DNA from 4 places in the Gordonia sp. SL306 genome. Region 4 is predicted to be linked to each of the others. Evidence: predicted binding sites of a transcription regulator. Region 4 holds the regulator's gene; each other region holds the start of a gene.
What was found. The regulator LexA, encoded in region 4, represses DNA repair genes until DNA is damaged. The targets are predictions, from matches to a motif close to CGAACANNTGTTCG.

Region 1: the regulator LexA is predicted to act here: its motif matches at 3,884-3,897, upstream of OVA31_RS12310 (HNH endonuclease signature motif containing protein).
Region 2: the regulator LexA is predicted to act here: its motif matches at 3,720-3,733, upstream of OVA31_RS16635 (alpha-ketoglutarate-dependent dioxygenase AlkB).
Region 3: the regulator LexA is predicted to act here: its motif matches at 2,043-2,056, upstream of OVA31_RS10060 (HNH endonuclease signature motif containing protein).

What each region holds. Positions count from the first base shown of each region.
Region 1 covers NZ_CP113063.1:2,692,628-2,698,009, reverse strand. Annotated here, with positions in the region: gene helR (RNA polymerase recycling motor ATPase HelR) at 1-2,071, shown strand, start outside; gene OVA31_RS12310 (HNH endonuclease signature motif containing protein) at 2,115-3,857, opposite strand; gene OVA31_RS12305 (alpha/beta hydrolase family protein) at 3,974-5,146, opposite strand; gene OVA31_RS12300 (cyclase family protein) at 5,242-5,382, opposite strand, start outside.
Region 2 covers NZ_CP113063.1:3,628,067-3,633,448, reverse strand. Annotated here, with positions in the region: gene OVA31_RS16650 (mycofactocin-coupled SDR family oxidoreductase) at 1-621, opposite strand, end outside; gene OVA31_RS16645 (TetR family transcriptional regulator) at 691-1,308, opposite strand; gene OVA31_RS16640 (MMPL family transporter) at 1,327-3,564, opposite strand; gene OVA31_RS16635 (alpha-ketoglutarate-dependent dioxygenase AlkB) at 3,757-4,383, shown strand; gene OVA31_RS16630 (hypothetical protein) at 4,497-5,036, shown strand; gene OVA31_RS16625 (oxidoreductase) at 5,059-5,382, opposite strand, start outside.
Region 3 covers NZ_CP113063.1:2,186,798-2,192,179, reverse strand. Annotated here, with positions in the region: gene OVA31_RS10065 (hypothetical protein) at 1-370, opposite strand, end outside; gene OVA31_RS10060 (HNH endonuclease signature motif containing protein) at 465-2,015, opposite strand; gene OVA31_RS10055 (FadR/GntR family transcriptional regulator) at 2,214-3,035, shown strand; gene OVA31_RS10050 (ABC transporter substrate-binding protein) at 3,142-4,185, shown strand; gene OVA31_RS10045 (ABC transporter permease) at 4,182-5,078, shown strand; gene OVA31_RS10040 (ABC transporter ATP-binding protein) at 5,075-5,382, shown strand, end outside.
Region 4 covers NZ_CP113063.1:4,744,389-4,749,770, reverse strand. Annotated here, with positions in the region: gene hrpA (ATP-dependent RNA helicase HrpA) at 1-421, shown strand, start outside; gene nrdR (transcriptional regulator NrdR) at 441-932, opposite strand; gene OVA31_RS21755 (LysM peptidoglycan-binding domain-containing protein) at 1,035-1,586, opposite strand; gene lexA (transcriptional repressor LexA) at 1,825-2,583, shown strand; gene OVA31_RS21745 (putative PEP-binding protein) at 2,601-4,271, opposite strand; gene OVA31_RS21740 (DeoR/GlpR family DNA-binding transcription regulator) at 4,480-5,250, shown strand; gene OVA31_RS21735 (1-phosphofructokinase family hexose kinase) at 5,289-5,382, shown strand, end outside.

The sequences.
Region 1 (5,382 bases), 2.1 Mb from region 4:
GCACTTCGCCGCGATGTCACGCAGCCTGGAGCAATCGATAACCGACCTGTCCGCACGCCTCGACGTCCTGCGTCAGGCACCTGGAGGTCACGGCCGCCAGGCGTTGGACCGCGACCTCGAGGTGCACGAACTCGGCAAACGGTTGCGGACACTGCGCCGTTACAGCCTGGACCTCTGCCTCGGCCGGGTGATCGTCGGTGGTGACGAGCCCCAGTACATCGGCCGGATCGGTCTGACCGACGCGACGGGCCGTCAACTGCTCATCGACTGGCGCACGCCCGCCGCGGCACCGTTCTTCGCCGCGACCCACGCCGACCCGATGGGTGTGGTGAGCCGCCGACGGTACCGGTGGGCCCGCGGCCGGATCTGCGATTACTGGGACGAGGTGTTCTCCGCCGAAGGTCTCGACGGTCACGTCGTCCTCGATGACGACTCGGCATTCATCGCAGGCCTCGGCGCCAGTCGGTCGCCACGGATGCGTGACGTACTCGGCACGATCGCCGCAGACCAGGACTCCATCATCCGCGCGAGTTCGCGTGGTGCGCTCGTCGTCGACGGCGGCCCGGGAACCGGAAAGACCGTCGTCGCGCTGCACCGGGCGGCCTACCTCCTGTACGCGGATCCGCGTTTCGCCGGCAACCGGGGAGGTGTGCTCGTCGTCGGACCCCACGAGCCCTACCTCGCCTATGTCGCGGATGTGCTCCCCGCCCTGGGCGAGGAGAGTGTGCAGACCTGCACGCTGCGTGATCTGTTGCCCGAAGGCAGGTCGGCGTCGGATGAGACGGACCGCGAGGTCGCCCGTCTCAAGGCGTCGGCGGACATGGTCGCGGCAATCGAACCCGCTGTCCGGTTCTACGAGGAGCCGCCCACCGATCCCCTTCTGGTCGAGACACCGTGGTCCGAGGTCTGGGTCACCACTGCCGACTGGGCGGAGGCATTCGGGGCCCCCGAGCCGGGCACTCCGCACAACGAGGGACGCGACGAGGTGTGGGAGTCGCTGGTCTCGATCATCCTCGACAAGCACAGCGGCGGCGACGTGCCCAAGGCGCGACTGCGTAAGTCGTTGTCGCAGAACGATGAACTCGTCACGACCTTCAACCGATCCTGGCCGATGCTCGAAGCGGCCGATCTCGTCGGGGACCTGTGGTCGGTTCCCGCCTATCTGCGCATGTGCGCTCCCCACCTGTCCCCCGGCGAGGTCCGGAAACTGCAGCGCCGGATTCCGAACGCGTGGACGGTGTCGGATCTACCTCTCCTGGACGCGGCGCGCCTGCGTCTCGGCGATGCGACGGCCTCGGTCCGTCGACGGCGGCGTGAGTCGGTGCTGGCCGCCGAGCGGGAGCGAATGGATCAGGTGGTGACCGATCTTCTCGACGCCCATGCCCACGACGACGGCGAGGGGGTGATGCCGATGCTGCGCGGCGCGGATATGCGCAACAGCCTGGTGGATGAGACTGCCTCTCCGACAATGGATGCGGATGACCTCGCCGGGCCGTTCGCGCACATCATCGTCGACGAAGCCCAGGAGCTGACCGACGCGGAATGGCAGATGCTGCTGTCCCGCTGCCCTTCCCGAAGTCTCACCGTGGTCGGCGACCGCGCCCAGGCGCGGCACGGGTTCACCGAGAGCTGGCAGGAGCGGCTCGAACGGATCGGGGTCCGCGAGGTCACCATGGCGTCCCTGTCGGTGAACTACCGAACGCCGGAGGAGGTCATGGCTGTCGCCGAACCGGCCATCCGCGCGGAGCTCCCCGACGCGAATGTCCCCACGTCCATCCGTCGCAGCGGCATCCCCGTCGTCGAGGGTCCCACCGCCGACCGCGACGCGATTCTCGAGCGGTGGCTGGCCGCACACGACGAGGGAACCGTCTGTGTCATCGGCGATCCCACGTTCGCCGAGCGGCCACGAGTACGCTCACTCACACCCGAACATGCGAAGGGCCTCGAGTTCGACCTGGTTGTCATCGTCGATCCGGAGAGATTCGGGAGCGGCATCGAAGGGGCAGTCGATCGCTACGTCGCGATGACGCGGGCCACGCAGGAGTTGGTGATCCTGCGCAGCACGTCATGAATGATCGGACGCGCGACGCTGCCCACGTGAACCAGGTCGACAGCTACCGGGCCAGGTCGAGGTCGTCTGGTGTGAGGATTTCGACTGTGATGCCGTCGTGTACGAGTCGGGTGAAGCGCATGGGTCCGGCGTATCGGTAGTCGGGTGGGGCCACTTCTTTTGGGCGTGCGGGGGTGTCACCTGAGAGTCCGCTGTCGTCGAGGTGGTGTCGGAGGGTGTCGGCGATGTGGTTGCGTCGGTTGATGCGTGGTGGGTTGGGTGGTCCGGTGCCGTCGGTGTTGCGGGTCCAGGCGGGGCGGCCGGCGTCGGGTCCGTCGGCGACGATGTGGGTGGTGAATTGTCCGGGTTTGGGTCCGACCATGCGGTTGTGGGTGGGACACGCGGCGGCGAGGGCGTCGATGTCGGTGCGGCCGCCGTCGGCCCAGTCGCGTTCGGCGTGGTGGATGTCGGTGTGGCTGAACGGCATGTCGCAGTCGGGGTGGGTGCAGTGGGCGCCGTCGCGGGCGAAGAGTGCCAGGCGTTGGGCTTGGTTGGCGAATCGTTTCGCGGTGCCCAGGTGCAGGACTTCGCGGGTGTGGTCGGCGAATACGGCCAGGTGCAGGTCGGCGTGGGCGGCGAGTTCGACGATGTCGGCGATGGGCAGGGTGGCGCCGGTGGTGGTGTGGCCGAGGCCGGCCCGTTCGCGTAGTTCCTGTTCGGTGATCGCGATGATCAGGTGGGGTGGCAGTCCGCGGTGACTGTCGCCGAGTCCACCGCTTTTCAGGATGTAGTCGAGCAGGGCGCGCAACGCGTCGTGGTTGCGTTGTTCGGGGGTGCGGGCATCGCGGGCGGCGGCCTCGGCGAGGGTGTCGGGGTCGGCGTGTTCGCGTTGTCCGGTGGGTGATTGCGTGTCGTCGGGGTTGTTCATGCCGGGTGCGGCCCAGGCGGCGAGTACGACGTTGAACATGGCGCGGGTGGTCGGGTCCAGGGTGGCGGTCAGCCGGCTCATTTGTTGGGCGTCTTGTTTGCTCAGCAGCAGGCGGCGTTGGCGGGCGCGGTCACGCTGGTCGGTCACGGTGCCGTCGGGGTCGAGGTGGCCCAGGATGCGGGCGCCGAGGTCGGTGAGTGTTTTCGGGGAGAAGTCGCGGGCGAAGTAGGCCAGACTGGCTTCGGCCGCCTCCACCAGGCCGGGTGCCACCGCGGCCGGGATGCGTGCCATGGCGTTCACGATGGTGTGTACGTGGTCGGGTCCGATCGCGCCGTCGGCCAGCGCGGCGGCCGTCTGCGGGAAGCGCGGGGCGAGCAATTCGCCCTGCAGGTTGTACATCTGCGAGACCGCGGCCATTTGTTCTTTGCGGTGGCGTAGGTCGCCGATGCGCAGCCGTTCGGCCATGAAGTTGTGCAGTGAGCGGTAGCCGGCGGCGGTGTGGGCGTCGCGGTCGCAGACGTCCATGACCCGGCGGTGTCCGATCGAACTCATCCGCCGGGCGGCACGTTCGTGTTCGGCGGCCACCGCCACCAGATCGGCGGGCGAGGCGCTGGTGGTGTCGACGCCGGCGATGCGGTCGAGCAGGTGATGGAACTCGCGGTAGAGCTCCACCACATTCTCACCGGCGGGCAGATCACCGACCGACGCCGCGGCGGCCGTGGCCAACTCGGCCTGTCGCTCGAGCAGGTCGTCATGACTGCGCGGATGATGTTGCTGAAACATGCCCCGCGGCAACCACTGTCCGGCCACCGCCGCCACATCGACCTCACCACCGTCACCACCAGACGCATGGGCACGATCGGAGTCGGACTCGCTCATGTGGCGGACCCCCGATCCCGTTCGTTCGAACGCATGTTCGAACTCTAGCGGGATCCGAGGCGCCCGCGCAAGAGCTTCAGTCAGTCAATGTTCACGCGCTGCATGCCCACACCCGGTCACCGCTCCGCAGCGTCGAGTTCGGCAAACGTGTCCGCAACCCAATTCGCGACGAAGTCACTCACATGACCGAGATCATCGAGGCCGATGTGTTCGGCACCGCCCTCGTCCGCGGTGAAGATGCGCAATTCGCGCTTGGGGCTGTTGGTCGCCTGATCGAACGAGCGTCGCGCCAAGTCCACTGGGATCTGTCGATCGTTGGCGCCGTGTGCGATCAGGAAGGGAACGTCGATCTTCTCGACGACACCGTCGAGGTGGATGCCGTCGGCCATCTCGAGGAAGGCATCGAGGTCGGTTTCGCCCCAGACCCACATGACGTGATCCCAGTAGTGCGGCACCGGGCGCTCGCCCTCGCGCTCGACACGGCGGCGTTGCACCTGACCCCAGTTGTGGTTGGCACCCCAGGCGACACACAGCGCGAGCCGCTTCTCGAATGCGGCGGCACGTGGCGCGTAGTAGCCACCGAGCGACCAGCCGACGATACCGATCCGCGAGGCGTCGATGGTGGGGTCCTCCTCCAGGAAGTCGACGCACGCCGCTGCCCATTCCTCGGTGTTCACCTGAGAGGTGAGTCCCTGCTTGCGCAGTGCCTCACCCGATCCCGGGGTGTCGACCATCAGGGTCGCGATGCCGCGCGCGGCCAACTCCTGATTGTGCTCCGAGACGTACATGTGCTCCTTGGTGCTGTCCAGACCGTTCCACTGGATCATGACCGGGGTCGGCCGGCCGTCGGTGGTCGCGGGTTTGGTGAAGTACGCCGGGAGTGTGGTGTCGCGGAATGGGATTGCCACACGACGTGTCAGGGGGTCGTTCAGCTCGAAGGACAGTTCCATCAGGTCCAGGCACCGCTGATAGGTTGCTTCCCGTTCCGGGGTTCCGGCCTGCTGCATACGTTCCGCAGTGATCAGATAGTTGGCGGCGCGCACGTACGCCTGCCCGGCCGTGCGCGCGTGCCCTTTCTTCGCGTCGTCGTCGGCGGCGGACACCAACTGGTCGACCATCGCCGTCCACGAGTTCAGGAAGTCGACGGTGCCGACGTCCTCGTTACCCTTGGCGATGTCGAGGAGCGGGCGGCAGGCCCGGTCCACCTCGTCGATTCGTCCGCCGCTGTTGAGCGCGCCGACCACCGCGAAGTTCCATACGTAATTCTTGCCGGTGAAATATTCGAACATCGTCTACTCCTGAGTGAGGTGGTGAAAGATTTTGCTGTGGAGGTGGTCTCGATACGCTCGCTCGTACCTCGCGGGCTACTCGACCAACGGGGGGCTCACCTGATGGCCATCGGATTGATCGGCGACCCGACAGCGCCGGTGATCGGCAACGGTGGCGCCACGAGCATGAACTCGAAACGACCGTCCGCCCGGCATGCGGCGGCGAGTCCGTCGAGGTTCCACATCTCGCCGATGTA
Region 2 (5,382 bases), 1.1 Mb from region 4:
ACCCGACCCCATCGGCGTCGCCACCGCTCCGGGATGGATGCTGTTCACCCGGACGCTGTGGTTCCCGAGTTCGGCGGCGAAGGCCCTCGTCATCCCGACCAGCGCGTGTTTGCTGGTGGTGTAGTGAACCATGAACGGCTGCATCTTCTTTCCGGCAAACGAGCTGGTCAGGATGATCGAGCCGCCACCTCGCTCGATCAGGTGATGCGCGGTTGCGGTCACCGTGTTCCACGCGCCGATCACGTTGATGTCCATGGTGTCGCGGAAGCTGGTGGGAGTCACCTCGTCCCATGTCTCCGGGATGCAGATACCCGCGTTCGCCACCGCGATGTCGAGACCACCGAACGCGGAGACGCCGTCGTCGACGGCTGCCTTCAACTCGTCGAGGTCCCGCACATCACAGCGGACGAGATGCGCTTTCGACCCCTGCTCCTCGACGAGCCGGCCGGTCTCGTCGAGATCCGCCTGGGTCGCCGGGTCGTACGGCACGCCGGGCAGCGGTCCCGCGATGTCGACACCGATGATCTGCGCGCCCTCGCCCGCCAGCCGAACCGCATGGGCGCGCCCCTGGCCCCTGGCGGCACCCGTGATGAAAGCGACCTTGTTGTCGAGACGTCCCATGGCAGAACTCCTTTCGTGACGCGGCGACACCATGCCACCGCAGTCGAAGCAGATGTGATGATGCGCGCCCTAGAGAGGCAGGCCCTGTTCCAGCAGGTCGATGGCCTCCAGCAATCCTCGCAGTAGCTCATCGTCGGCCAGGTCGTCGGACTGGGCGAAATGGAACATCACCCCGCCGGCCGCGGCGATGAACACCCGCAGCCGGAAGTCGTCGACGGTCTTGCCGGTGTACTCCGCGAAGAAGTCCGTCGCCTCGGAGATCGCCCGGTCGGATTCGATCTGATACGCGGTGCGCAGGACCGGTTCGGACTGGATCAGACGCATCCGTTCGGTGTTGCTGGCCCAGTCGTCGGTGGTACCGATCTGGAACAGATCGGTCACCAATCGGCGCAAGAGGTCGAAATGCCCGAGGCCCGGGGGAATCGCGGCGGTCGCCGCGGCCCTCGCCTCCTCGAGGTCGTCGGAGATGACCACCTGTTCTTTCGATGCGAAATACCTGAAGAAGGTGGTGTGGGAGACCTCGGCCTCACGGGCGATCTGTTCGACGGTGGTCTGCGTGTAACCGTGCTCGGCGAAGAGCCCCATCGCCGCCTCGCGGATCGCCTTGCGGGTGCGGATCTTGTTCTTCTCCCGCAACCCGATGCGACGCCCCGGACTGACGCCCGGGGCCGTCGTCGGTGTGGCCATGCTCCCGACCTCCTCGAATCAGCTTGCCGAACCCACTGGCTCCCGTGGTGTCGCCTCGGTGTCGGAGTCCGTCAGTCCACGGTCGCGGACGGCGCCGCCCTCGATGTCGAAGTTCACCACGAGTCGATCCAACCATCTCGGGAGGCCCCAGGCGCGATCTCCGAGCAATGCGATGATCGCCGGTACGACCATCATCCGAATGATGAAGGCGTCGAAGGCAACCGCGACCGCGAGTGCGAACCCGATCATCTTGGACGTCGTGTCCGGGGACAGCATGAACGCGGCGAACACACTGATCATGATGATCGCCGCCGAGGTCACCACTCGTGCACCGTGCCGATAGCCCGCGATGATGGCGTCCTTCGCCGACATCCCGTGGATGTACTCCTCACGCATACGCGTCACGAGGAACACCTGGTAGTCCATGGCAAGGCCGAAGACCACCCCGATCAGGAAGATCGGCAGGAACGACAGGATAGGCTGGGTGTGGCTGATGAGCCCGAAGTTGCCTTCCTGGAAGATCGCCACGGTCACACCGAACGTCGCCAGCACCGAGAAGATGAAGCCGACGGTGCCGATCAACGGGACCCAGATCGATCGGAACACCGCGATCATGATCAGGAAGGCCAGGCCCACCACCACGATGAGGTAGGGAATCAGGGCCTTGTCGAGCTTCGCCGACAGATCCGACATGATCGCCGTCTGCCCACCCACGTGCAGTTGCGCACCCGTGGTCTCCACGACCGGCGTGTAGTCGCGGATCTGCTCCATCAGATCATGGGTGGCCGCATCCGACGGTGCACTCGTCGGCGTCACCGAGATGAGTGCGGTGTTCGCGCCGACCTGAGGTTGCGTCGCGCCGTTGCCCACCCAGGTCAGGGTGTTGGTGTTGGCGACGTCGGGGAGCGTCTTGATGTGTTCGACGGTCTGCGCGGCGGCCACGGTGACGTCACCGTTCTCGGTGTGCACCACCACCAGCAGCGGACCGTTGATGCCCTCACCGAAGCCGCGCTGCAGCAGCGATTGTGCCGCCGCCTCGTCGTCGGTGGTCATCGACATCCCCAACTCGAGCTTCGTGGCCGGGATCGCGGCCAGCACGAGGACGGCCAGGCCCGCGATGATGAACGGCAACGGACGCTTCACGACGGTGCGGCCGAACTTCACGCCGACGGTCTCGGAGTTCTCCGACGGCTCGGCATGTTTGATCCACGGGATACGGGGTGCGAATGCGAACCGTCCGACGGCGCCGAGCAACGCCGGGATCAGGGTCAGTGCGGCGAGGACCGCCACCGCGACGGCGACCGCCGCGCCCATACCCATCTGGGTGATCAGCGGGATACCGACGACCATCAGTGCCACCACCGCGATGATCACGGTCAGCCCGGCGAACACGACCGCCGACCCGGCCGTGCCGACTGCTCTGCCCGCGGCATCGGCGGCACTCCCACCGCGCTGTCGTTCACTGCGATAGCGCGACACGATGAACAGGGCGTAGTCGATCGAGACGGCGATGCCGAGCATCGTGACGATGCCGGTGGCCGTCTGGTTGATGCTCATGAACTTGGCCCCGAGCGTGAGCAGCATGATGGTGATCATCACGCCGACCAATCCGGTGACGAGCGGGATGAATGCGGCGACGAGCGCGCCGAAGGCAACGATCATCACCACGAAGGCCACCGCGAAACCGATCAGTTCGGCCTTGCCGCCCGCTTCCTGCACCTGCATCAGGGAGCCCGTCGCCTCCACGCGTAGCCCGCCACCGCGGTGATCGGCGAGGATCTCCTTGAGCTGATCCTTCTGGTCGACCGTGAGGTCCATCATCTCGATGCTCTGCCGGACCTGGATCAGACCGACCTTGCCGTCGTCGCCGAGGACGGACGAGGCGAGCGCCGGTTGCGCCTTGGCCACCGTGGTCGGGTTCACGACGGTCGTGCCGTCGGTCAACTCGGGCAGCTTGTGCAGATCGGCGACCAGCGCATCGATCTGCGACGAGTGTGCCGCCAGTCCGTCGTCGGCGGCCACCAGCACACTGGTCGATGCCTGCGACTGCTGTTTCATCACGTCGGGGAAGTACTTCTCGACCTGCGACGTCGCGGTTCCCGAATCGGTACCGGGCAGGCTGAAGTCCTTCGCGAACTTCGGGCTCAACGCACCGACGAGACCGGCGACGGTCACGGCAGCGAGCAACCACACCGCGATCACCCACCACTTGTGCCGGAAGGAGAACCTCCCGACCCGGAACAACAACGACGCCATGGTCTTCCCTTCGCACGAGCCCAACAAACAGAAGCCACCAAAAATGTTAGTGACTTCCACTTGTTACTGGATACCGAAAGACTCGGCTGTTCGCCACCACAAAATGGACATTTGTGGCGGACCCCTCGGCGCCATACGGGTGCGATGCACATCATCGAACACATGTTCGCATCATGCGGTAGCCTGTTGGGCATGACCGCGGGCATCCAGCGTTCACTCTTCGATCAGCAGTGCGACCAGACGAGTATCGGAGATCTCGACGCGACCACTCGCCGCATGCTCACCGACGGCGCGTGGGTCGATCTGCGACCGGGCTGGATCGCCGGCTCCGATCTGCTCTTCGACGCGCTGCGCGAGAAGGCCGACTGGCGCACCGAACGTCGACGGATGTACGACCGCGTCGTCGACGTCCCGCGACTCGTCTCGACCTACCTCGAGGCGGCGGCATTCCCCGATCCCCTGCTCCGCGAAGCACGTGAGCGGCTGTCGCGGCACTACCGCGACGAACTGCCCGAGGGTTTCGCGACCGCGGGACTGTGTCTGTATCGCGACGGCTCCGACAGCGTCGCCTGGCACGGCGACCGGATCGGCCGCGGATCCACCGCGGACACGATGGTGGCCATCGTCTCCCTCGGCTCCCCGCGCCCGCTGATGTTGCGGCCCCGCGGCGGCGGATCGTCGGTGCGGTTCGTGGTCGGGCCCGGGGATCTGCTGGTGATGGGTGGGAGCTGTCAACGGACGTGGGAACACGCGGTGCCCAAATCGCCCGGCGTCGGTCCCCGCATCAGTGTGCAGTTCCGCCCGCCCGGCGTCTGGTAGCGGCGGGATCCGACAGACCCGACATCGACCCAACCCGATATCTTTCCCATCCTGGTCGGGTGGTTGAATCGGGGGCGTTGTCACCGCCCTGGGGCCGAGCCGAAAAGAGAATCATGATCCGACAGTCTGCCGCCGTCGCCATTCTGGCCGCCGCCGCGATCGCCACCGCCGCCGCCCCGGCAACGGCCGGTCCACTGGACACTCTCTTCGGCAGTGCGGGCGCGGGAAGCTCAGGGTCGGGCAGTTCCGATCTCCTGAACGCCGGCAGCTCCGCCCTCGGGTCGTCGAGCTCGAAGCCGCAGCATTTCGGCAAGCTCGGCCGCCCCGATGCGACCAATGGCGTGAAGTCCATCAACGTGTGGGCGTATGCGCCCAAGGCACAGGCGATCTCACCGGGCGTGTACCCGAAGAACGCACAGCTCGGCGTGCGGTGGAACTCGACCATCGACGCCGGTCCCGTGGTCGACGGCAACCAGTGCCGCATGGAGGTCCGCCTGTCGGGACCGAAGGTCCCGAAGAAGGCGCAGCTGACCAAGACTCAGGACTGCACCTCGGCGAAGACGTTCCTCCTCCGCGCTCCGGGTTCCTACTCGATCAGCGTCACCGACACCATCTCCGGAGCCTCGAACTCCATCAAGTTCGACGTCCAGTAGCCCGGGCGCCTGCACACCGGCGTCAGATCTGGAAGCCGATGTCTGTCAACTTCTCCGAGGTCGTCCACAGACCATCGCGGATGGCCTTGTCGTCGGCACGCTTGTTGTACCCGGAGATCCCCGGGGCGCCGTGGGCACCGAACATCTGGGTGGGCCCGTAGAAGGTACCGCTCGTGGCATCGGGGGACGTCGCGGCATACAGCGACGGCAGTGCCCCCGCTGCGGCCGACTGCGCGAAAATCTTGTTTGCCGCATTCATGAACACGTCCTCGACCGTCCCGGACTTGCCCTGCAGTTCGGTTGCGGCATAACCGGGGTGCGCGATCAGCGACGCCGTCGCAGACCC
Region 3 (5,382 bases), 2.6 Mb from region 4:
TGTCGGCGCGGACCGCCGAGAAGAGGCCGAACACCGTGCCGAGGACAGCGAGCGTGGTCGCAGTGCTCCGGGCCCAGGTCTGCCCGCGAGCGTTGGCGCGGGCCATCCAGATCCACAGCCCGACAGCGATCGCGCTGACGACGATGGCGACAGCGACGCCCGCGCCGAGGCCCGTATCGACCGAACCTTCCAGGTCTGCGTCGGCGAGTCCCGAACCCTGCGCATGCTGGGTGCGAACCTTCAGTGCCGCCGTGTTCATGGCGGTGAGGGCAGCGACCAAACCCGCGATCTGGACGACGGCGCCGAAGTACATCAGACAGATCGCGCCGACCAGTGGGACCGGAAGCTCGCGATGCGACCCGGAAGCCATCGACCCAGCTTGCGATGGACGCCCCGTCATCCCAGAATTCATGCCTGAGAGCGTAGCGTTTGCGGATGTTCCCAGGTCGACGCGGCCACGAACATCATCCGGCCAGGCCGAGATCCTCCCACCGGACGGCACGTACCAGCCATCCCATGGAAACCGCGTTCTGCACGCGGCGTCGTTCCTCGCGCGACATGTCCTCGCGCCGTGAGTCGATGGTCGGGGGCGGTGACACACCGCGGAGTAGTCGGTCGAGGTTCTCGCCGACGTGGTGGATGCGGTTGACCCTCGGCGAGTTCGGGGGTCCAGTGCCGTCGCTGTTGAGAGTCCACGCCGGCCGACCGGTGTCGGGGCCTTCCCGGATGATGTGGGTCGTCCACTGTCCGACCTTTGGGCCGACCATCCGGTTGTGTTTCGGGCACGCCCCGGCGAGGTCCGAGACGTCTGTCCAGCCTCCGTCGGCCCAGTCCCGTTCGGCGTGGTGGATTTCCAGGCGGGTGAACGGCTGTGTGCAGTCAGGGCAGGTGCATCCGGCGCCGTCACGGGCGAACAGCGCGAATCGCTGCGACTGGTTGGCGAGCCGCTGAGCTTCGCCGAGGTAGAGAATCTCAGGGCTGTGATCGGCGAACACTGCCAGATGATGTTGTGCCTCGGCCGCCAGCTCGATGACATCTTTGATGGGAAGATGTGCACCACCGGCAGTTTCGCCGAGTCCGGCGCGCTCGCGCAGCTCGGATTCGGTGATCTTGACGATCAGATGCGGCGGCAATCCGCGGTGGCTCTTTCCTAGCACGCCACCACCGAGCGCCGCTTTCAGCAGAGCGGTGAGCGCGTCGTGGTTCCGTTTGGACTGCGAGCGCATATCCTGTCGCGCAGCCTCTTTGAGGATCTTCGAGTCAGCATCGACCTTGCCGCCGCGCGGTGAACTCTCGTCATCGGGATTGTTCATACCCGGTGCGGCCCACGCATCGAGAAGAGTGTCGAACATCGCTCGGGTGATCGGGTCGAGTGTGCCACTCAGGGTGCTCATCGATTGCGGGTCTTGTTTGCCAAGACTCAAGCTGCGCCGACGCGCCCGATCGCGGTCGTCGGTGAGACTTCCGTCGGGGTCCAGATGAGCGATCACCTGTGCACCGAGTCGAGCAACGGTTGCCGGATCGAACTCGCGGGCGTGCTGCGCCAGCTGGGACTCGGCGGCGACCTTGTCTTCGGTGGAGACCGACGATGGGATGTGGCGCAGCGTTTTCAGGATCTCCTCGACGTGGTCGGGGCCGACGGCTCCCTCTGCCAGCGCAGCGGCAGTGGCCGGGCACGCAGGAGGGAGCAATTCGCCCTGCATCGAGTACATCTGTGCGACAGCTTCCATGTGCCGCCGGCGCCGAGTTGGGTTCGTGATCCGCAACCGGGCCGCCATGAATGCATACAGCGATCGGTACCCGGCCTTGATGTGCGCTGCCCGGTCGGACACGTCGAGTACTCGGCGGTGTCCGATCCAGCTCATCCGCTTCACGGCGCGTTCATGAGACTCGGCGGCTTCAATGACTTCCAGATCGGAGGCGGGTGTGGAAGACGCAACGCTGATTCGGTCGAGAACGCTGTGCAACTCGGCGTACAGCGCAACGATCTCGGTCTGCGAATCTGTGGTGTTCACCGCGCTGCACCCCCTGATGCCCGGACTCGAACGTATGTTCGATAGATTCAGATTATCGGGCATTTTCGGTTTGCGCAACCGTGTATTCACGGGTGCTGCTGAATGTGTCCGGGCGGGAATGGGCAGACCTTGAATAGCGGATACGCCGTCGGAATACTCAAACGATGCGAACTGGTCAGACCAACTATCCTGACCTTCGTGTCCGAACTCATCCCACAGGTCCCCGGGGTTGGCCGCAAGTACATGCAGGTGGTCAACCAGGTGCTCACATCCATCAGTGCGGGCCGGCTGAGCCCGGGGGACCGGCTGCCCAATGAACGTGACCTGGCCGTCGAATGCGGCACGTCGCGCCCGACGGTGCGGGACGCCCTGCTGGCGTTGGAGTTGTTCGGTGTGGTCGAGATCCGACGTGGCTCAGGCTGTTACATCACCGAGCGCGGCCATCACCTGCAGAATCCCGCGCTCGGACTGCTCGACGCCACGCCGCAGGATCTTCTCGAGGCGCGACTGCACCTGGAACCCACCATGGCGCGGATGTGCGCCGGACGGCTGGATCTCGACGAGATCCGGCGGCTCAATGCCCTGATCGACGCGTCCGACCTCGGCGATGCCGAGCCGGTGCGGGAACGGCGATTCGGCAGCTACTTCCAGCTCAGCCAGGCATTCCACTCGGAACTGGCCGGCTACTGCGGCAATTCGGTGATCGCCGGGATGACGAGACAACTGGTCGACGTGGCGTCGCACCCGATGTGGGCGCTGCTCAACGGGTCGAGCGCCACCACCAACCAGTCCGACGTGCAGGCCGACGAGCACCGGCAGATCCTCGAGGCGATCGCGCTCGGCGACGAAGATGGTGCGGCCGACGCCATGACCGATCACCTGTCCCGGATCGGCGGCGACCTGTTCGGCGGAGACGGTGCGACCATCGCCCGGGTGCGTCGGCGACGCGCGGCGACCAGCCCGGTCATTGACGAGGACGCCGCGACCTCGACAGGCAGATTGGTAAGACCACTTGCGTAATCATCTTTGATTCCCGCGTTACGGTCGGGCAACTGCGCCTTCCTACCGTCAATGACGTCGGCCTCAGGCCGTACCCACGTCATCAGCGAGATGGAGGAGCGCAGCCATGCGCCGTGCACGATTCACCAAGAGACTGACCACCACCCTGGCCGCCGTCGCGGTCGCCGCGTCGACCGCCCTTGTCGCCGGCTGCGGCAGCGACACCTCGAGTGACAGCATCGTGGTGGCCTCGCCCCAATGCGCACACTGCCTCTCGATGTCGCTGCTGCCCGACAAGATGCCGGGACAAGACGTCACCTACCAGAATTTCACCAAGCTGTCGGATCTCAGCACCGGCCTCGCGTCGGGCCAGATCAACGTCGGACAGATCGACTACACCGCACTCGTCAGCCTCATCTCCAAGGGACTGCCGATCGTCGCGATCAGCGGGCAGGTCAATGGTGGCTCGGACTTCGTGGTCAGCCCGAAGCTGGGACTGAACGCGAACGACTGGCCTGCCTTCACCGCCGCGGCGAAGAAGGCCAAGGCCGACGGTCAGCCGCTGAAGATCGCATCACAGTTCGGCACCGTCCAGGACATCGAATTGCGCCTGGAGCTCCCGATGAAGGGCATCGACCCCAACAACGACGTGGAGATGACCAACGTGCCCTATGAGGGCATGGGACAGGCGCTCTCGAACGACTCGGTCGACGCCGCGATCCCCGCCCAGCCGTTCGCCGCGGAGATCATCGACCAGAAGTTCGCCGAGCACTTCACGTTCCCCTACGACCAGGCCGCAGGTGATCTGACCAACGTGGTGGTGGTCAGCAAGGACTACATCGCCAAGCAGCCCGACAAGGTCAAAGCGGTCGCGCAGGGCATGAGTGAACTCGTCCCGTACCTGAAAACTCCGGAAGGGCAGCAAGACTGGATCGGCGCGATCAAGAAGTACACCAACGTGCCGCAGCCCGCGATCGACGAGGCCATGACGCAACTCTCACCGAGCGTCGACATGCCGTTCACCCAGATCAAGGCGATCGCCGACGCCATGTACGCGCAGAAGCTGATCTCCAAGCCGCTGACCGACGCGCAACTGCGTGAGCACATCGACTACTCGATGCTCGCCACCGCAACCGGCCAGCCCTCCACGGAACTGGGCGACGCACAATGAGCGACTCGATGGTTCTGGCCGAGCCGCAGACGCAGACCACCGCCGACCCGGCTCTCGGTCCGCAACCCCGCGATCTCCGAAGCAGAACCGGTAACGCCGCCACGATGATTCGACGGATAGCGGTCGGGGCGATCGTCCCGATCCTCATCCTGGCCGGATGGGATGTGGTGGTACGCCTGGAGATCTTTCCCAAGGCGCTCATCCCGTCGCCGTCGATGGTGCTGTCCACGCTGAACGACTGGGCCACCGGATCGCAGGGCGGCATGTTCTACAGCGGCAAGCTGCCCGGCGACGTTGCTGCGACACTGGAGCGAGTCGCGATCGGCTATCTGTCGGCGGCGGTGATCGGCGTCCTCCTCGGTCTGCTGATCGGCGTATCCCGATGGGCCGATGAACTTCTCACCCCGACCATGCGGATCCTCGGACCGGTTCCGCCCACCACCTGGATTCCGGTGTGCATCGTCGTTCTCGGCATCGGCGCGGTCACCAACTACTTCCTGGTGTTCCTGGGTGCGGTCTTCCCGATCGCGGCGTCGAGCACCGTGGCGGTCTCGGGAGTTGCCCGCGACCTGGTGCGTGCCGCTCGGATGATGGGCCGCGGCCGACTCGGCACCACGTTCGCGGTGGTCCTGCCCGCCGCGCTGCCCGGGATCGTCGGCGGGCTGCGCATCGGACTCGGCCTGGCCTGGATGATGGCGGTCACCTCGGAGATGCTGGCCGTACGTTCCGGCCTCGGCTACACCATCTGGAACTGCTACAACTACCTCGACTACCCGGGCGTGTTCGCCGCCATGATCGTCCTCGGGATCTGCGGTCTGGCAACCGATATGCTCCTGCGCGCGATCACCGCATCGGCCCTCCGCTGGCACACCGCAACAGGAGTACGCGCATGACCACGATCGACACCACGACGTCCACGCCCGTGACACTGGACCGGGTCACCAAGGAGTACTGGCAGAAAGGACGCTGCACCACGGCCCTCGATGAGTGCACACTCGAGATCGCAGCCGGCGAGTTCTTCTCGCTGCTCGGTCCGAGTGGCACCGGCAAGACCACCCTGCTCAATCTGCTCGCCGGATTCGAACGACCCGACTCGGGAACGGTTCGGGTCGGTGATCGCCAGGTGCGCACCGCAGGACCCGACCGTGCCGTGGTCTTCCAGGCGCCGACCCTGTACCCCTGGCTCACTGCGGCAGG
Region 4 (5,382 bases):
CACGGACATTCTCCGGCATCTCGCCCCCCTCCGATCGGAGATCGACCAGGACAGCGGGTCCGTCGCTGCCGACGACGTGGCCGAGCAACTGGAGAACCTCGTCTTCGACGGATTCGTGGCCGCGACCCCACGCAGACATCTCACCGAGATCCCTCGCTATCTCCAGGCGGCGGAGAATCGATTGGCCGATCTCATGGGATCAACGACCCGCGATCGCGATGCCCTCGCCGCGGTCGACCGGGTGATCGCACACTGGAATCAGCGAGTCGCGCAGCTCCCCGTCGGCCGGCGCGATGCCTTCAACGAGTATGCCCATTGGATGGTCGAGGAACTCCGGGTCGGTCTCTTCTCGCAGCGACTCGGTACCGCCTATCCGATCTCCGAGAAGCGGGCGATGCGCGCACTGGACGTGTTCCATTGAGCGCACCGCTCCGACGCCGTCATTCGGAGACGGTCGGCCCCGCAGCGTCCACTGTCTTCTCGTGCGTCAGGTCGCCCTGCAGGTCGTCGATCTCGCGCTGGAAGTCCTCGAGCGAGTCGAACGAGCGGTACACCGACGCAAATCGGAGATAGGCCACCTCGTCGAGCTCACGCAACGGTTTGAGGATCGCCAATCCCACCTCGTTGCTGGGGATCTCGGCCGATCCGGATGCGCGCACCGCATCCTCGACCTGCTGCGCGAGCTGGGCGAGGGCGTCTTCGGCCACGGCACGCCCCTGGCAGGCCCGACGAACTCCGCGCATCACCTTCTCGCGGCTGAACGGTTCGGTGACCCCGTTGCGTTTCGCCACCGACAGCACGGCGCTCTCCACCGTCGAGAACCGGCGACCACACTCCGCACACGAACGGCGCCGTCGGATCGCCTGCCCTTCATCGGCGACACGCGAGTCGATGACCTTGGTGTCTTCGTTCTTACAAAACGGGCAGCGCATGTTGTCCTCACGCACGTCTCGGGACACTCCGGCGCACCGGATGCTCGCTACGCCGTGCCGGTTTCCGGCTGGAACCTGTGCCATGAGAATACCGTCCGTTGCTCAGCGGTATGCGGGCGCGATCAGTGCCTGACCGACCCGGAGTCCCGAGGAGGCCAAGGCGTTGCGCTCGACGATCTGATCGATGACCGACTGGCGCGGCAGATCCGGCGCCACCCGATCGGCGATCGAGCTCAGGGTGTCGCCCTGCCGGACGTGCACCACCTCGGTGCCCACCGGCTGCGGGGCGACGGACGCGGCGTAGTTCGACCCGACGATCGCGACGACCCAGACGAGCGCGGCCAGCGCTCCCCCGACCAGCACGGCAAGCGCGGCCGCACGACGTCGTGCGTAGACCCGCCGCTCATCTGCCGGTGCCGCACACCGGGTGCCGACGATCGTCGTGCCCGCGTTGTATCGACCGTCCGGACGACGGTCGGCCGGACGGGTCGGCTCGACCCTCGCGCCGCGCCTCGGACGCGAACCGACGCCGGAGGTGACCGGCCGTCGCGGCGCCAGCGCCGGTGTCTCGCGGGTCAGGGTGCCACTGCTCGGCACGTGGCGCGCGGGTGTCTCGCGGACGGACGTCTCGCGGGTCAAGGTGGCTGTGCTCATCGTGTCCTCCTGGGATCCGAATCGACCGTTCCCTCGATCACATGTTCGATGGAACGCATGTTCGATTTGTAGCACGCTGCGCCGACAAAGTCTCGACACGCGTCGAACAAATGTTTGAACCTGTCGGCAGGTTCGGTTAACCTCGGCCGTGAGACAACCGATCGACCAGCGATTTTGCGAGGCGAACCCGGTTCCGGCGGCAGCCGACGATGCAACAGCCGACAGGAAGGACTCAGCGATGAGCGACAAGGCCGGCGGGCGGCGTGGAGCCACCCGCGGGATCCACGAGACCGCAGACGCCCCCGACGACTCGTCGGAGCCGGCACCCGTCGTCGCCGAACCCGAGGTCGCCGAGGCGGCTCTCACCGCCCGGCAGCGCGGGGTCCTGGAGTTCATCCGTCAGTCCGTGCGAGAGCGTGGCTACCCGCCCAGCATCCGCGAGATCGGCGACGCCGTCGGACTGACGTCCACGTCGTCGGTGGCGCATCAACTCCGCACCCTGGAACGCAAGGGATTGCTCAAGCGCGACCACAACCGGCCGCGCGCGGTCAACATCCAGGACGGCGACCACACCCCGCCCGGCGGCGCGGCGGCCGGACTGGCCGACGGTCAGGAATTGCCCACACCGACGTTCGTGCCCGTGCTCGGGCGGATCGCCGCAGGCGGACCGATCCTGGCCGAGCAGGCCGTCGAGGACGTGTTCCCGCTACCTCGAGAACTGGTCGGAGAGGGATCGCTGTTCCTGCTGCGCGTCGTCGGCGAGTCGATGATCGACGCCGCCATCTGCGACGGCGACTGGGTCGTGGTCCGGCAGCAGAACGTCGCAGACAACGGCGACATCGTCGCGGCCATGATCGACGGCGAGGCCACCGTGAAGACGTTCAAGCGCAAGGACGGTCACGTGTGGCTGATGCCGCACAACGACCTCTTCGATCCCATCCCGGGCGACGAGGCCGCGATCCTCGGCAAGGTCGTCACCGTGATGCGGCGCGTGTGAGGATCGGCGGCCGAGAGTCAGCCACCGAGCGCCGCGGCCGCGACCGCACGGGCCTCCGCGGGATCGGCGGTTTTCAGCACTGCTTGCGCGGCTGACCGGCACTGGTCGAGGGTCACCTCCGAGAGGCGAGCCCCGACCGGCGCAGCCGCGGCGGGCGCCGCGGACAATGAACTGACGCCCATGCCGACGAGTACACATGCCAGCAGCGGGTCGGCGGCCGCCTCACCGCACACTCCGACCGGTTTGCCCGCCGCCTGACCGGCGCGGGCAACCATGTCGATCAGTGCCAGCGCCGCAGGCTGCCACGGATCCGTCAGTGTGGCGAGTTCGGCGGACATCCGATCCGCGGCCATCGTGTACTGCGTCAGATCATTGGTGCCGATCGAGACGAAGTCGACCTCCGCCATGATCGCGGGAGCCAGGATCGCAGCGGCGGGCACCTCGACCATCACCCCCGCGATCAATCCACGGCGCCGCACTTCGCCCGCGAATTCCGCTGCCTCGGAAGGCGATGCGATCATCGGGGCCATCACCCATGGCGTGGCTCCGCTCTCCTGAGCAGCGGCTGCGATCGCATCGAGCTGCGCCGCGCGGATCTCGGGATGGTCGATCGCGATGCGATTGCCCCGCACACCCAGCGCCGGATTGGCCTCGTTGAGCTGGGTCACGAATTTGAGCGGCTTGTCCGACCCGGCGTCGAGCGTCCGGATCACCACTTTCTGATCGGCGAATGCGTCGATCACCTCGCGGTACAACGTTGTCTGCTCGGCGATCGTCGGGGCCTCGGCCCGCTCGAGGAACGCCAGCTCCGTGCGGAACAATCCGACACCCTCGACGGGATGACCGGATGCGTTTCGTGCCGACGCTCCGTCGGCGACATTCGCGAGCACCGAGACCGGATGCCCGTCCGCGGTCGTCCCGGGTCCCGTCCACGACGCCACCGCGGCGGCCTTGCGACGACTCTCGTCGACGCCGGCCAGCGCCCTCGCCTCGTCGGGTTCGACCTCCAGAGTGCCCGCCGTGCCGTCGACGAGCACCGTGGTGCCGACGGCCACGGTGGCGAGCTCACCCACTGCCACCACGCATGGAATCCCCAACTGGCGGGCAATGATCGCGGTGTGACTCGTGGGACCTCCGAGACGCGTGACGAGCGCGGTGATCAGCGTCGGATCGAGCCCGGCGGTGTCCGCCGGGGCGAGATCGTCGGCGAGCAGCACCGACGGCACGGGCGGTTCCGGTACGCCGGGCTCGGGTATCCCGAGCAACTCGGCGACCACCCGATCGCGGACGTCGTTGAGATCGGTGACCCGCTCGGCCATCAGTCCGCCGAGCTTGGTGAACATCGCGGCGAACTGTTCGGTCGCCGCCACGGCCGCAGCCGGCGCGGGGGTGCCCTTGGCGATCAACGCCGACGCCGCACCGACCCAACCGCGGTCCTCGGCCAGGCCGGCGGTCGCCACGAGCACCTCCGACGCGGCGCCCGAGGCATGCGAGGCCCGCTCCCGGAGCCGTCCCGCCACCGCCGCCGCGGCGTCGGTGAAGCGTTTGGTCTCGACCTCACGCTCGTCCTCGGCGACGGCGTCCTCTGCGCTCGGGTCGTATTCCGGGCGGGCGCCCGGCCAGATGGCCGGACCGAAGGCCTTTCCGGCCACCACCGGTGTCCCCTGCAAAACCTGTGTCTGTGTCACCGAAGTCCTATCTGTCCGTCGGTCCGGGAACCGATCCCGTCCCGGACTCACTGGCCTGTATCGAGCAGCGGAGCGCATGTGGAATGGGCCCGTAACTGAAAGTTATGTGATTCAAGTTACAAGAAAACCTTGACTTGTCAACATAAACAGGCGTAAACACAGATATAGCAACATTGAAATCCACAGATTCCAACAGACGAGGACATCCGTGTACGCCGAAGAACGTCAGCAGGCGATCGCCGATCAGGTGCGGGCCAATGGCCGCGCGTCGGTCACCGCGTTGGCCACGCTGTTCGACGTGACCAGTGAGACGGTGCGTCGGGATCTCGCAACCCTCGAGCGCGCAGGACATCTTCAGCGGGTACACGGCGGCGCGGTTCGGCCGGGTTCCACGCCGGTGATCGGCGAGCTCGGCATCGACGAACGCCAGATGACCCACACGCATGAGAAGGTCGCCATCGGCCGTGCGGCGATCCGGTTCCTCCCACCGGACGGTGGTTCCGTGTTCTTCGACGCCGGCACCACCACCTTCCAGGCCGCCCTCGCCCTGCCACGTGACCGCCGTCTGACCCTGATCACCCACAGCATCCCGATCGCGGCCGCGCTGGCCGGCCACAACTCGTCGGACCTGCATGTCCTCGGAGGCCGGGTCCGCGGACTCACACAGGCGACGGTGGGCTCCGAGACGGTGGCGGCACTGGAACGACTGCGTATCTCGACGGCCTTCGTCGGCGCGAACGGGATCACCGAGTCACACGGACTCTCCACCCCCGACCCGGACGAGGCCGCCATCAAGGCGGCCATCGTGAGGGTTGCCAATCGCGTTGTGGTGCTTTCTGATTCATCAAAGATCGACCGTGAGGACCTGTCCTCGTTCGCCGATCTCGCAGATATCGACGTGCTGGTCACCGACGCCGGGATCGACCCGGTCACCTCCGCGGCCCTGTCGGCACGCGGGATCGACGTCGTGATCGCGTGACCGAGAGGACCCCCATGACACAACCATCAACACCGCCGGTGATCCTGACCGTCACCGCCAATCCGAGCCTCGACCGCACCCTCGAGCTCGCCGCACCGCTGCGCCGCGGTGAGGTGCAGCGCGCGACGTCGG